DNA from 2 places in the Rothia sp. 27098_8_161 genome. Region 1 is predicted to be linked to the other one. Evidence: riboswitches for the same ligand, from Rfam matches in the RefSeq annotation. Region 1 holds a riboswitch; the other holds the start of a gene.

Region 1 (4,329 bases):
ATTCCGGCGTTCTTGACCATTATTTTCATGCCGCTGTCGTACTCGATTGCGAACGGTATTGGTGCCGGCTTCGTGGCGTACACCTTCATTCGTCTGGTGCAGGGCCGCGGCAAGGATGTGCACTGGCTGATGTACCTGGTCTCCGCGGTGTTCGTGATTTACTTCGGTATGGGCATCATTAACGGCTGGACTAGCTAAGTCCGACAGTCTACATATTTGCTGAGGGCAGGTTCCTGAGGCGGCTGAGAATGTAAGTTTTCAGGCTGCCGAAGGGCCTGCCTTTGGCGTATCTGATTCACTCTTACATGTTCCTTATCGCTCCTGGGCGCGAGAAAATCATGGCAGAATCATTCCGTTTTCGGTATGATTCTGCCATTTCTTCTACGCCCGCCTTCTACACGTACAAGAGGCAGGGAAAGCTACGAGACCTAGCGGACGTCACCATCCACATAGAACCAGGCGCCGCCCACCTTCTCAAAACGCGACAGCTCATGCATGCTGCCCTTCACCCGCTCCTCCGCAGGTGTGCCCGGCCCCGAACGGTAATACGCAACGAACTCCACCGTACCTGATGCATCAAACGGGCCACCCGAAGCACCCAGAATATCCAGGCGATACCAGCGGATATCATCCTCCAACTCCAAGGTGGCCGGGCGAGTACTCGGATGCCAGCTCGCTAGCAGATACGCCGCATTCCCGGTCGCAAACGCGGTAAAACGCGAGCGCATCAGCTGCTCCGGCGTGGGAGCAGTCAACGTGCCGGAGGCGACAAACTCGCCCAGGAACCTGCCGCAGCAGGCGCCGTACACCTCGCCGCTCGAACAGGGGCAGCGGTCATCATGGTTAAGTTCAACCTGGTTCAGTTCAATCATGCCAATCAGTATAAAGAAATCACCGCGTCAAGAAGGTGCCCTGTATCAAGAAAACGGCGGCGGCACAGCACGAAGAAACGCCCGCTCCGCCTGGGATACACATCCCCAGCAGAACGGGCATTCTTGTTTTCAATCGTTAAGTTTGAGCGAACCTACACGGTGCGCATCAGCGACAACGCTTATTCAGCGATTGCGCGAGCCGGGGTGTCAGCCGCCGAAGGCTTACCCACATATGCGCCGCGGTACTTAGCAGCCGGGTGGCTGTCAGCAACCTTGGTGTGGCCCTTACCGAAGATGTTCTCACGCAGGGTGTTGCCCTCGTACTCGGTGCGGTAGCGGCCGCGCTTCTGCAGCTCGGGAACGACGTACTCGATGAAGTCCTCGAAGGAGCCCGGGGAGACGTGGTATGCCAGGTTGATGCCGTCCAGTCCACCCTCGTCGATCCAGCGCTCCAGCTCGTCAGCAACCTGAACCGGGTCACCAACAATGACCTCGCCCATGCCACCGATGGTGGTGTGCTCAGCGATGTCCTTACGGGTCCACTTCTTATCCTTCGCCTGCAGGGTGAAGGGGGTCAGGAAGGACTGAATCGACTCGGTCTGCACGTAGTTCAGGATCTCGTCCTCGTCGAACTGGGACAGGTCAACACCGGACCAGCCGCCGATAATGGCCTGTGCAGATTCGAGGTTCACGTACTTCTTGTACTCCTCGTACTTTGCCTTTGCCTTCTCCTCGGTCTCATCCACGATGACCGAGAGCATTGCGAGAATCTTCACGTCGTCGCGGCTACGGCCCTGCTCCTCGGCAGCGGCACGAATACGGTCGGTCACAACGCGGGTCAGGTCCGGGCGCAGGGCGCTAATGAACACAGCCTCAGCGTGCTTACCGGAGAACTTCTGGCCGCGGCTGGATGCGCCAGCCTGGAAGATCACGGGGGTGCGCTGCGGGCTCGGCTCGGTCAGGGAGATGCCGGGCACGGAGAAGTACTTGCCCTTGTGGCCAATCGGGTGGACCTTGGAGGGGTCAGCGTAGATGCCGCGCTCGCGGTCCTTGACGACTGCGCCGTCTTCCCAGGAGCCTTCCCACAGCTTGTAGCAGACGTCCAGGAACTCGTCAGCAATTTCGTAGCGCTCGTCGTGCGGGATCTGGGTGGGCAGACCCTGGTTCTCAGCAGCCGAAGGCAGGTAAGAAGTCACCACGTTGAAGCCGACGCGACCCTCAGTGAGGTGGTCGAGGGAGGCGTAGCGGCGAGCCAGGGTGTAGGGCTGCTCGAAAGTAGCGGCAGCAGTCACGCCGAAGCCGAGGTGCTCGGTCACTGCAGCCATTGCAGAAATCTGGGTTGCGGGGTCATTCACGGGAACCTGAGCGGCACCCTCAATGGCGGGAGCGGCAGAGTTCTTGTACACGTCGTAGATGCCGACAACGTCAGCGATGAACACGGCGTCAAACAGGCCGCGCTCAAGGGTCTTAGCCAGGTCAGTCCAGTACTTGATGGTGTTGTACTCGGTTGCGCGGGAGCGCGGGTGACGCCAGAGGTCGAAGCTCTGGTGACCAATGCAGGTCATCTCGAATGCGTTAACTACGATGCGCTTCTTCTGCTCAGCCATCGATTTTCCTTTCGCGAATGATCGGGGACGATCGGGTTTGTACCCTGCACCCCGCGCGCCGCCTCCTGATGCCTTCTGCGTTCGGTGGTGGCCTTCGTGCAGGTGGCGCGTTCGCGCCGTACTTGCCTCTTTTCGTTGAGGCCAGATCATCATCTGGGGCACCCCGCTACGGGAGAGGGTTGCCGCCCGGCTAGCCAGAGCTTAGCGCCGGGACTCATAATCTCGTGGTTTGAGTGTACGGGGCGCACAGGAGGGAGAGCACGTTTGTGACGAAAAAATATTTTTGTGACGCGCAACCGAAATATTTCGCGACAAATGCGAAATATACAGTCATAGAAATTCATACGCGCCCACTGGATTGATTGAGGCACGCCATAGCCCATAGGGTTGGAGGAGCAAACCATCCAGAGCGACTGAGAGACCTGGCTCCACGACGTCGCAGCAACCGGCACAGATTTTTTCGCCCCGGTGCTAACGCCAGGACCGATGGAAGTGACATGACACTCAACAGTGCAGTACTTGACGTACCCACCAGTGAAAACACCGGCCACCACGCCGTATCCACCGCCGCCGTCCCCCTGAGCTTTGAAAACGTCGGACAATCTTTCCCCGTGCCCGGCGGAACCCACGAAGTTCTTCGCGGAGTCTCCTTCACGGTAGCCCCCGGCGAGATTATCTCCGTCATCGGCTCCTCCGGATGCGGCAAATCCACCCTCTTGCGTGCAGCAGCAGGCCTGAACCGCATCACCGCAGGTACCGTGCGTATCGGCGAGAAGGCAGTGACCGGCCTCGACCCCCGCGTCGCTATCGGCTTTCAGGAACCGCGCCTGCTCCCCTGGCGCACCGTCGTCGACAACGTGGCTCTCGGACTGCCGCAGGGCACCAGAAAATCTGAAGGCACAGCATCCGTAGCGCGCCTGCTCGACCTGGTCGGCCTGGGCGAGTACGCAACCCACCGTCCCAAGGAAATTTCAGGCGGTATGGCTCAGCGCGTGTCCCTGGCGCGAGCGCTCGCACGCAACCCCGGCGTGCTGCTGCTCGACGAGCCCTTCGGTGCTCTGGACGCGCTGACCCGCATCAACATGCAGGATTTGCTGTTGGACGTGCACCGTCAAGACCCGACCACGATTCTGCTGGTCACCCACGATGTGGAAGAGGCGCTGTACCTCTCTGACCGGGTGATCGTCCTCGGTAAGGACACCCCGGAGGCGCCCGCCACCATCCAGCGCATTGTGACCGTTGAACGCTCTCACCCGCGTGACCGCGCCGATGCAGAGATCACAGCACTGCGTAGCGAACTGCTGGCTGAGCTCGGCGTGGAAGATAACGCCTAAAAGCCGCCACGAAATACATTTCCCGCACATCACATCATCATCTTCAGAAGCGAAAAGATTTCATCATGACTTACTCCCCGTCTCGCCGTACCGCCCTCAAGTCCCTTGCCGCAGCCACCGCTTTTGCTACTCTGCTTAGCGCCTGCGCCGGTGAAGGTTCCGGTTCCGCTAACGCCTCCGGTGTTGCCGGTGGTGGCAGCCAGAACACCGTGACCATTGACTACGCCACCTACAACCCGCTGTCCCTGATTATCCGCAAGAAGGGTTGGCTTGAGACCGCCCTCGCTGCCGAGGGTAAGAAGGTTGAGTGGGTCAAGTCGGCTGGTTCGAACAAGGCGAATGAGGCTCTGCGTAGCGGCAATATTGATGTCGGCTCGACCGCTGGTTCGGCGGCGCTGCTGGCACGCGCTAATGGCTCCCCCATTAAGGTCATTAGCCTCTACTCGCAGCCGGAGTGGTCGGCACTGGTAACCCGCAAGGATTCGGGCATCACCAAGGTTGCGGATCTGAAGGGTA
Region 2 (4,329 bases), on a different contig from region 1:
ACTTCGCGACCTTTGATCAGCAGGGGTAGACCAATATCCTCCGCGCGGGCGAGTACGTCCCAGAGCAGAGTGGATGCAGATGCGCTCATCGAGATCCAGTCGCGGTGTGAGGAATACATGTTCTGCCAGGGGCGGGCAATCGAGTAGAGCTCAGCGAAGAATCGTTCGTGTTCGGGGTAGATTTCGTGCCGTCCGACGGGTCCGCCCACGCTGGAGGCGAAGGTTTCCCAGCTGAGTCCGCCCTTGATCCAGCGCCCGGTCTTGGACGCCATGAGCGGGCGGGCGAGCAGGTTAATGCTGGGGGTTGCGCCGGGCATATTGCGGCCGCGCGCGTAGGATCCGGAGACGCTCAGCGAGAAATCCAGGGCGCCGCTCACGCGCATGGAGTCAATGCCCGCAAGGTCCTGACGTGCGGAAAGAACGGAGGAAAGGTCACGGCGCCAGGCAGAAATCTTGGAGATGGAACTATTGAGCACGGTAGGGGAAGATCCCAGTTCGTTGAGCGCAAAGCTTCCCTGAGGGTTTTCGGGCTCGGTAGTTTCCACCTCAGGTGCGGGTAGCTTCGCCGCGGTGGTGAGTGCACCGGAGGCGCGCAGTGCCGCGAGCGGATCGGCGGACTTCTTTGCCTCTACCACGTCCTTAGCGTTGGTCGCGGGCACGCCGACTGGTCCGGGGTGTTCGCTGAGTGCCTTTTTCGCTACGGAGGCGCGGTCGAGCGCGGTGAGCATGAGTGCTACGGCGTGCTTGCAATCGGTGAGCACGGGGCAGGTGCAACGGGCGGTGAAGGTTGCGGACCCGCTGACGGCGGGGAAGAAGTGAACGGTCACTTCGTAGGGGATGATGGTACTTCCGTTGACGAGCCCGGTGAGGGTGTGCTCATCTTCGTCGTAGCTGTAGCGGATGACTTCTCGGTTGCGCTGGTAGGTGACACCGCGCTGGTAGGTGCGGTGCCCAGCCTGGCGAATGATTTGCGGTACGGTGACGGGAATTTCGGGGAAGGGGTTGTTGGCGCTCACCAGCTCATTATCGCGTATCGTGTGGGTTTGTGCCTTGTCGCCCGTCATTTGATAGCGGCTGCTGGGCTGGTGGCTGGGGCGACTATTGAGCGGTGGTATGGGGCGTATTTCGTATTTTTGGTGGGGAGTTTTTAATGCATAAAAACACCGGTATTCGCATAAGACATTCCGCGTAGTATCAAAATTTTCTCCATTTAAAACGTTCTCACAAGCCAAAATGCTAATACTCTAAATCTCTTTCAAAAAACGCTTTACTTAACTTGAGAAGATGCTGTAAGCTAAACCCAGCTTCAAGAGTTTCGACTGATAAGCTCCGACTATGGTCGAACGCCAACCCCATGTTCACGGGTGGCTCGGATGACGAAGCGGTTTGTATTCACCACCGGAATAACCGGAGGTAATTGGTACAGACAAGAGCAACGCGAAAGGATCGCGCCACTCACGGCGCAGGTTGTCATATGTACAACGGCTCTGCAACCGAAGCAGCAATCTCTCTGAACCCCTCCCGCTCCTACCAGGAAAGCCTGCGTGCCGCAGCTGTCCCCGCGCGAGGCGGATACACCGCAGTCAGCATTGACGATTACTCCCGCATTTCTTCTAAGCGCGACGAGTTCCTGAACTTCCTTCTTCTGCCGAACCCCGAGGGTATCCCCGCTATTGAGTACGCCGGTCTGCGTGTAGCGTAGCATTAGGAGTATGAATTTCTCCGGTATGCTCCTGGACTCCGACGTTTTGGCAGAGATCCGTAAGGCGGATCCTGACCCCGCCGTGGTCGCTTTTCTACGCCGCCGCTCGTTCCGACATATGTACATTTCTGTGCTGAGTATTGGCGAGCTGAAAGGTCTGTACCCCTACCCGGAAACTGATCGTTGGATTACCGAACTTCTTGAGCGATTTGGCGACCACGTTATTAATGTGGATGCGCGTGTGAGCCTCGAGTGGGCTGGTCGTCAGGCGTCGCTCGGCGTGCATGCCGTGGGTCGTGATGATGCCGGTCCGTTGCCTACCGCCGCCCTGGAGGGTCTGATGGCGGCGAGCGCGAGTGCTTATGATTTGGAGCTGATTTCTTCTAAAGCTCAGGTGTACCGCGCCTGGGGTGTTCAGGCTTCCAACCCGTGGACTGAGGAGTAAAACTTTGCCGGATACGCGTCCTTGCGTGCATCCCTGTGCGAATAGTTGTGAGAACCCGCTTTTGAGTGTTATTTCGAAGGCGGGTTTCGTTGTTAATTCGTGGCATGATTGAAGGACGATGAAAAGCACCTCACCTATCTCGCGTTATTCCATGCCCATGCCTCTGTGGCTTCAGGGTGTTGTTGAGCTAATTGTTACTGCCCTGTGCTCTGCTGTTGCAGTGTTTGCGGCGATGTCTGCCGTGTGGGCGACCAAGGGTTTTGGCGACATGGAGTTCTCCTCCGTGGCCGCCATGTCGGCGCACCTGTGGCTTCTGATTCACGGTGTTCCTTTAGACCTTACGGCAGCTTTTGGTGCTTCTACCGGCACGATGACGCTGGTGCCTCTGGGTTTGAGTATTCTGCCTCTGATGCTCTGTTATCGTTCGGGTCGTCGCCTGGCGCGCGCCTCGTATGAGGGCGAGTTTTTGATTCCGGTGCTGTCTGGTTCGGTCACCTATGCGCTGATTAGTTCGGTGATGTACGGTTGGGCGAGCCCGCATCCGCAGCCTCTTCATGCGTTGAATGCTGCCCTGGTGCCTTTGGGTATTGTGGTGGCTGGTCTGATGTGGGGCGGCTACCGTGAGGCGCGTTCGCTCTCGCGCATGGTGGGGGTTGATACCGCGGAGCAGATTTCGCAGATGAGTCAGTATTCGCGTTGGGCGGGTTCGTACGCCTGGGCTGTGGTGCGTGCTGCGGTGGTTGCTTTTGTTGCGCTGATTGGTCTGGGTGCGGTGCTTTTGGGCATCGGTATTTTGGCGGGCTGGTCGCAGATTATTGCCACCTACCAGGAGCTGCACGCGGGTGCTGTGGGTGATACTGCGGTGACTCTGCTGCAGCTGGGTTTCTTGCCAAACCTGGTGATTTATGCGATGGCATGGTCGACCGGTGCCGGTTTCTCTTTTGGTGCGGGCACCTCGGTTGGTTTGACCAGTAGTGATGCTGGTACTTTGCCGATCCTTCCGATTTTGGGTGCTGTGCCCGAGTCGATGGGTGCGTTCGGTCTGGTGGGTCTGCTGGTGCCGCTGGGTGCCGGTACGATTGCTGGCTGGTGGTTCTTGCGTGAGGGTGAGGATCACCTGGATGAGTGGGTTGCTCTGAAGGTTCCGTTCCGCCCGCTGTCTGCGCTGATTTCTGCCGTGGTGCTGGGCGTGATGACCGGTATTCTGACCTCGTTTGGTGCCCTATGGTTGGGCTGGATTTCGTACGGTTCTCTGGGTATTGGCCGTTTTACGGAGGTTGGTGCTGAGCCGCTGACCTTTGCGGTGCATACCGCGTTGACTGTGGGTGCAGGCGTGACTTTCGGTATGTTGCTGAGCCGCGCCCTGGTGCCGGATAGCAGTCGTGAGCTGCCTCGTTTTGCGGATGAGAGCCCGAACCTGGGTGAGCGTCTGATGAGTTTTACTGCCTCGACCCGTGAGCATTTTGCACGGGGTCGTGAGCGTTTTGCGCAGCGTCGTGAGCAGCGTGCCCAGGAGCGCGCGGAGCGTGCGCAGCGTGAGGCTGAGGAAGCCGCCGAACGTGAAGCTGCAGAGCGTGAAGCTGAGGAGGTGGCACGCGTGCAGACTTCTGAGAACGTTGTTGAGGCCGAGCTGTCTATGGTATCTGAGCAGTCTGTTGTATCTGAGGTGGCGACCGGTCATGTTCCGGTGCATCCGCAGGAGCCTGTGGTTGCCGTCCCGGTGGAGGCAACTGAGCAGCTAGCGCAGCGTGCGGCGGCGGACGCTTTCGCTGAGATTATTGCAGAGCGCGAAGAGGCGGCTGAAGAGCCTGTAGAAGCAGAATCCACTGCGAACGCTGCACAGGATTCTGTCTCCGAAGAAGCTACTACTGAAGAGAGCTCCGCTGAGGAGTACGAGCCTATTGAGGCCGTTCAGCAGGTCGGTGACCTGGACTCTGCGCATGCTGAGGATTACGAGAGTATCGAAGCATCTGTTGAGCCTGCCTCTAGCGAGCACGCTACTTATGAACACACTGCCTATGATTCCGCTCTGTACGCTCATGACCCCTCCGATGAGGAGACCCGCGAGCTGATTCAGGAGCCCGTCTACGAGGCTACTGAACCTGTAGTAGTTGAGCGTGAGGGCGCTGTCGAAGAGCCCGCAGAGCAGGCGCCGCGTTCGAAGGGCCGCGCGAGCCGCATC

What was found. Region 1 has a riboswitch for S-adenosylmethionine ahead of O3648_RS07080 (LLM class flavin-dependent oxidoreductase). Riboswitches for the same ligand answer to the same signal wherever they lie in the genome.
Region 2: linked by a shared signal. The riboswitch ahead of O3648_RS03865 (hypothetical protein) and the one ahead of O3648_RS07080 (LLM class flavin-dependent oxidoreductase) in region 1 are both predicted to bind S-adenosylmethionine.

Annotation. Positions count from the first base shown of each region.
Region 1 covers NZ_JAPWAL010000020.1:10,453-14,781, reverse strand. Annotated here, with positions in the region: gene O3648_RS07090 (NCS2 family permease) at 1-198, shown strand, start outside; gene O3648_RS07085 (YchJ family metal-binding protein) at 429-872, opposite strand; gene O3648_RS07080 (LLM class flavin-dependent oxidoreductase) at 1,052-2,479, opposite strand; SAM riboswitch class IV at 2,593-2,701, opposite strand; SAM riboswitch class I at 2,877-2,972, shown strand; gene O3648_RS07075 (ABC transporter ATP-binding protein) at 2,977-3,813, shown strand; gene O3648_RS07070 (aliphatic sulfonate ABC transporter substrate-binding protein) at 3,879-4,329, shown strand, end outside.
Region 2 covers NZ_JAPWAL010000006.1:59,389-63,717, forward strand. Annotated here, with positions in the region: gene O3648_RS03860 (SNF2-related protein) at 1-1,064, opposite strand, end outside; SAM riboswitch class IV at 1,305-1,439, shown strand; gene O3648_RS03865 (hypothetical protein) at 1,475-1,702, shown strand; gene O3648_RS03870 (plasmid stabilization protein) at 1,713-2,147, shown strand; gene O3648_RS03875 (DUF6350 family protein) at 2,266-4,329, shown strand, end outside.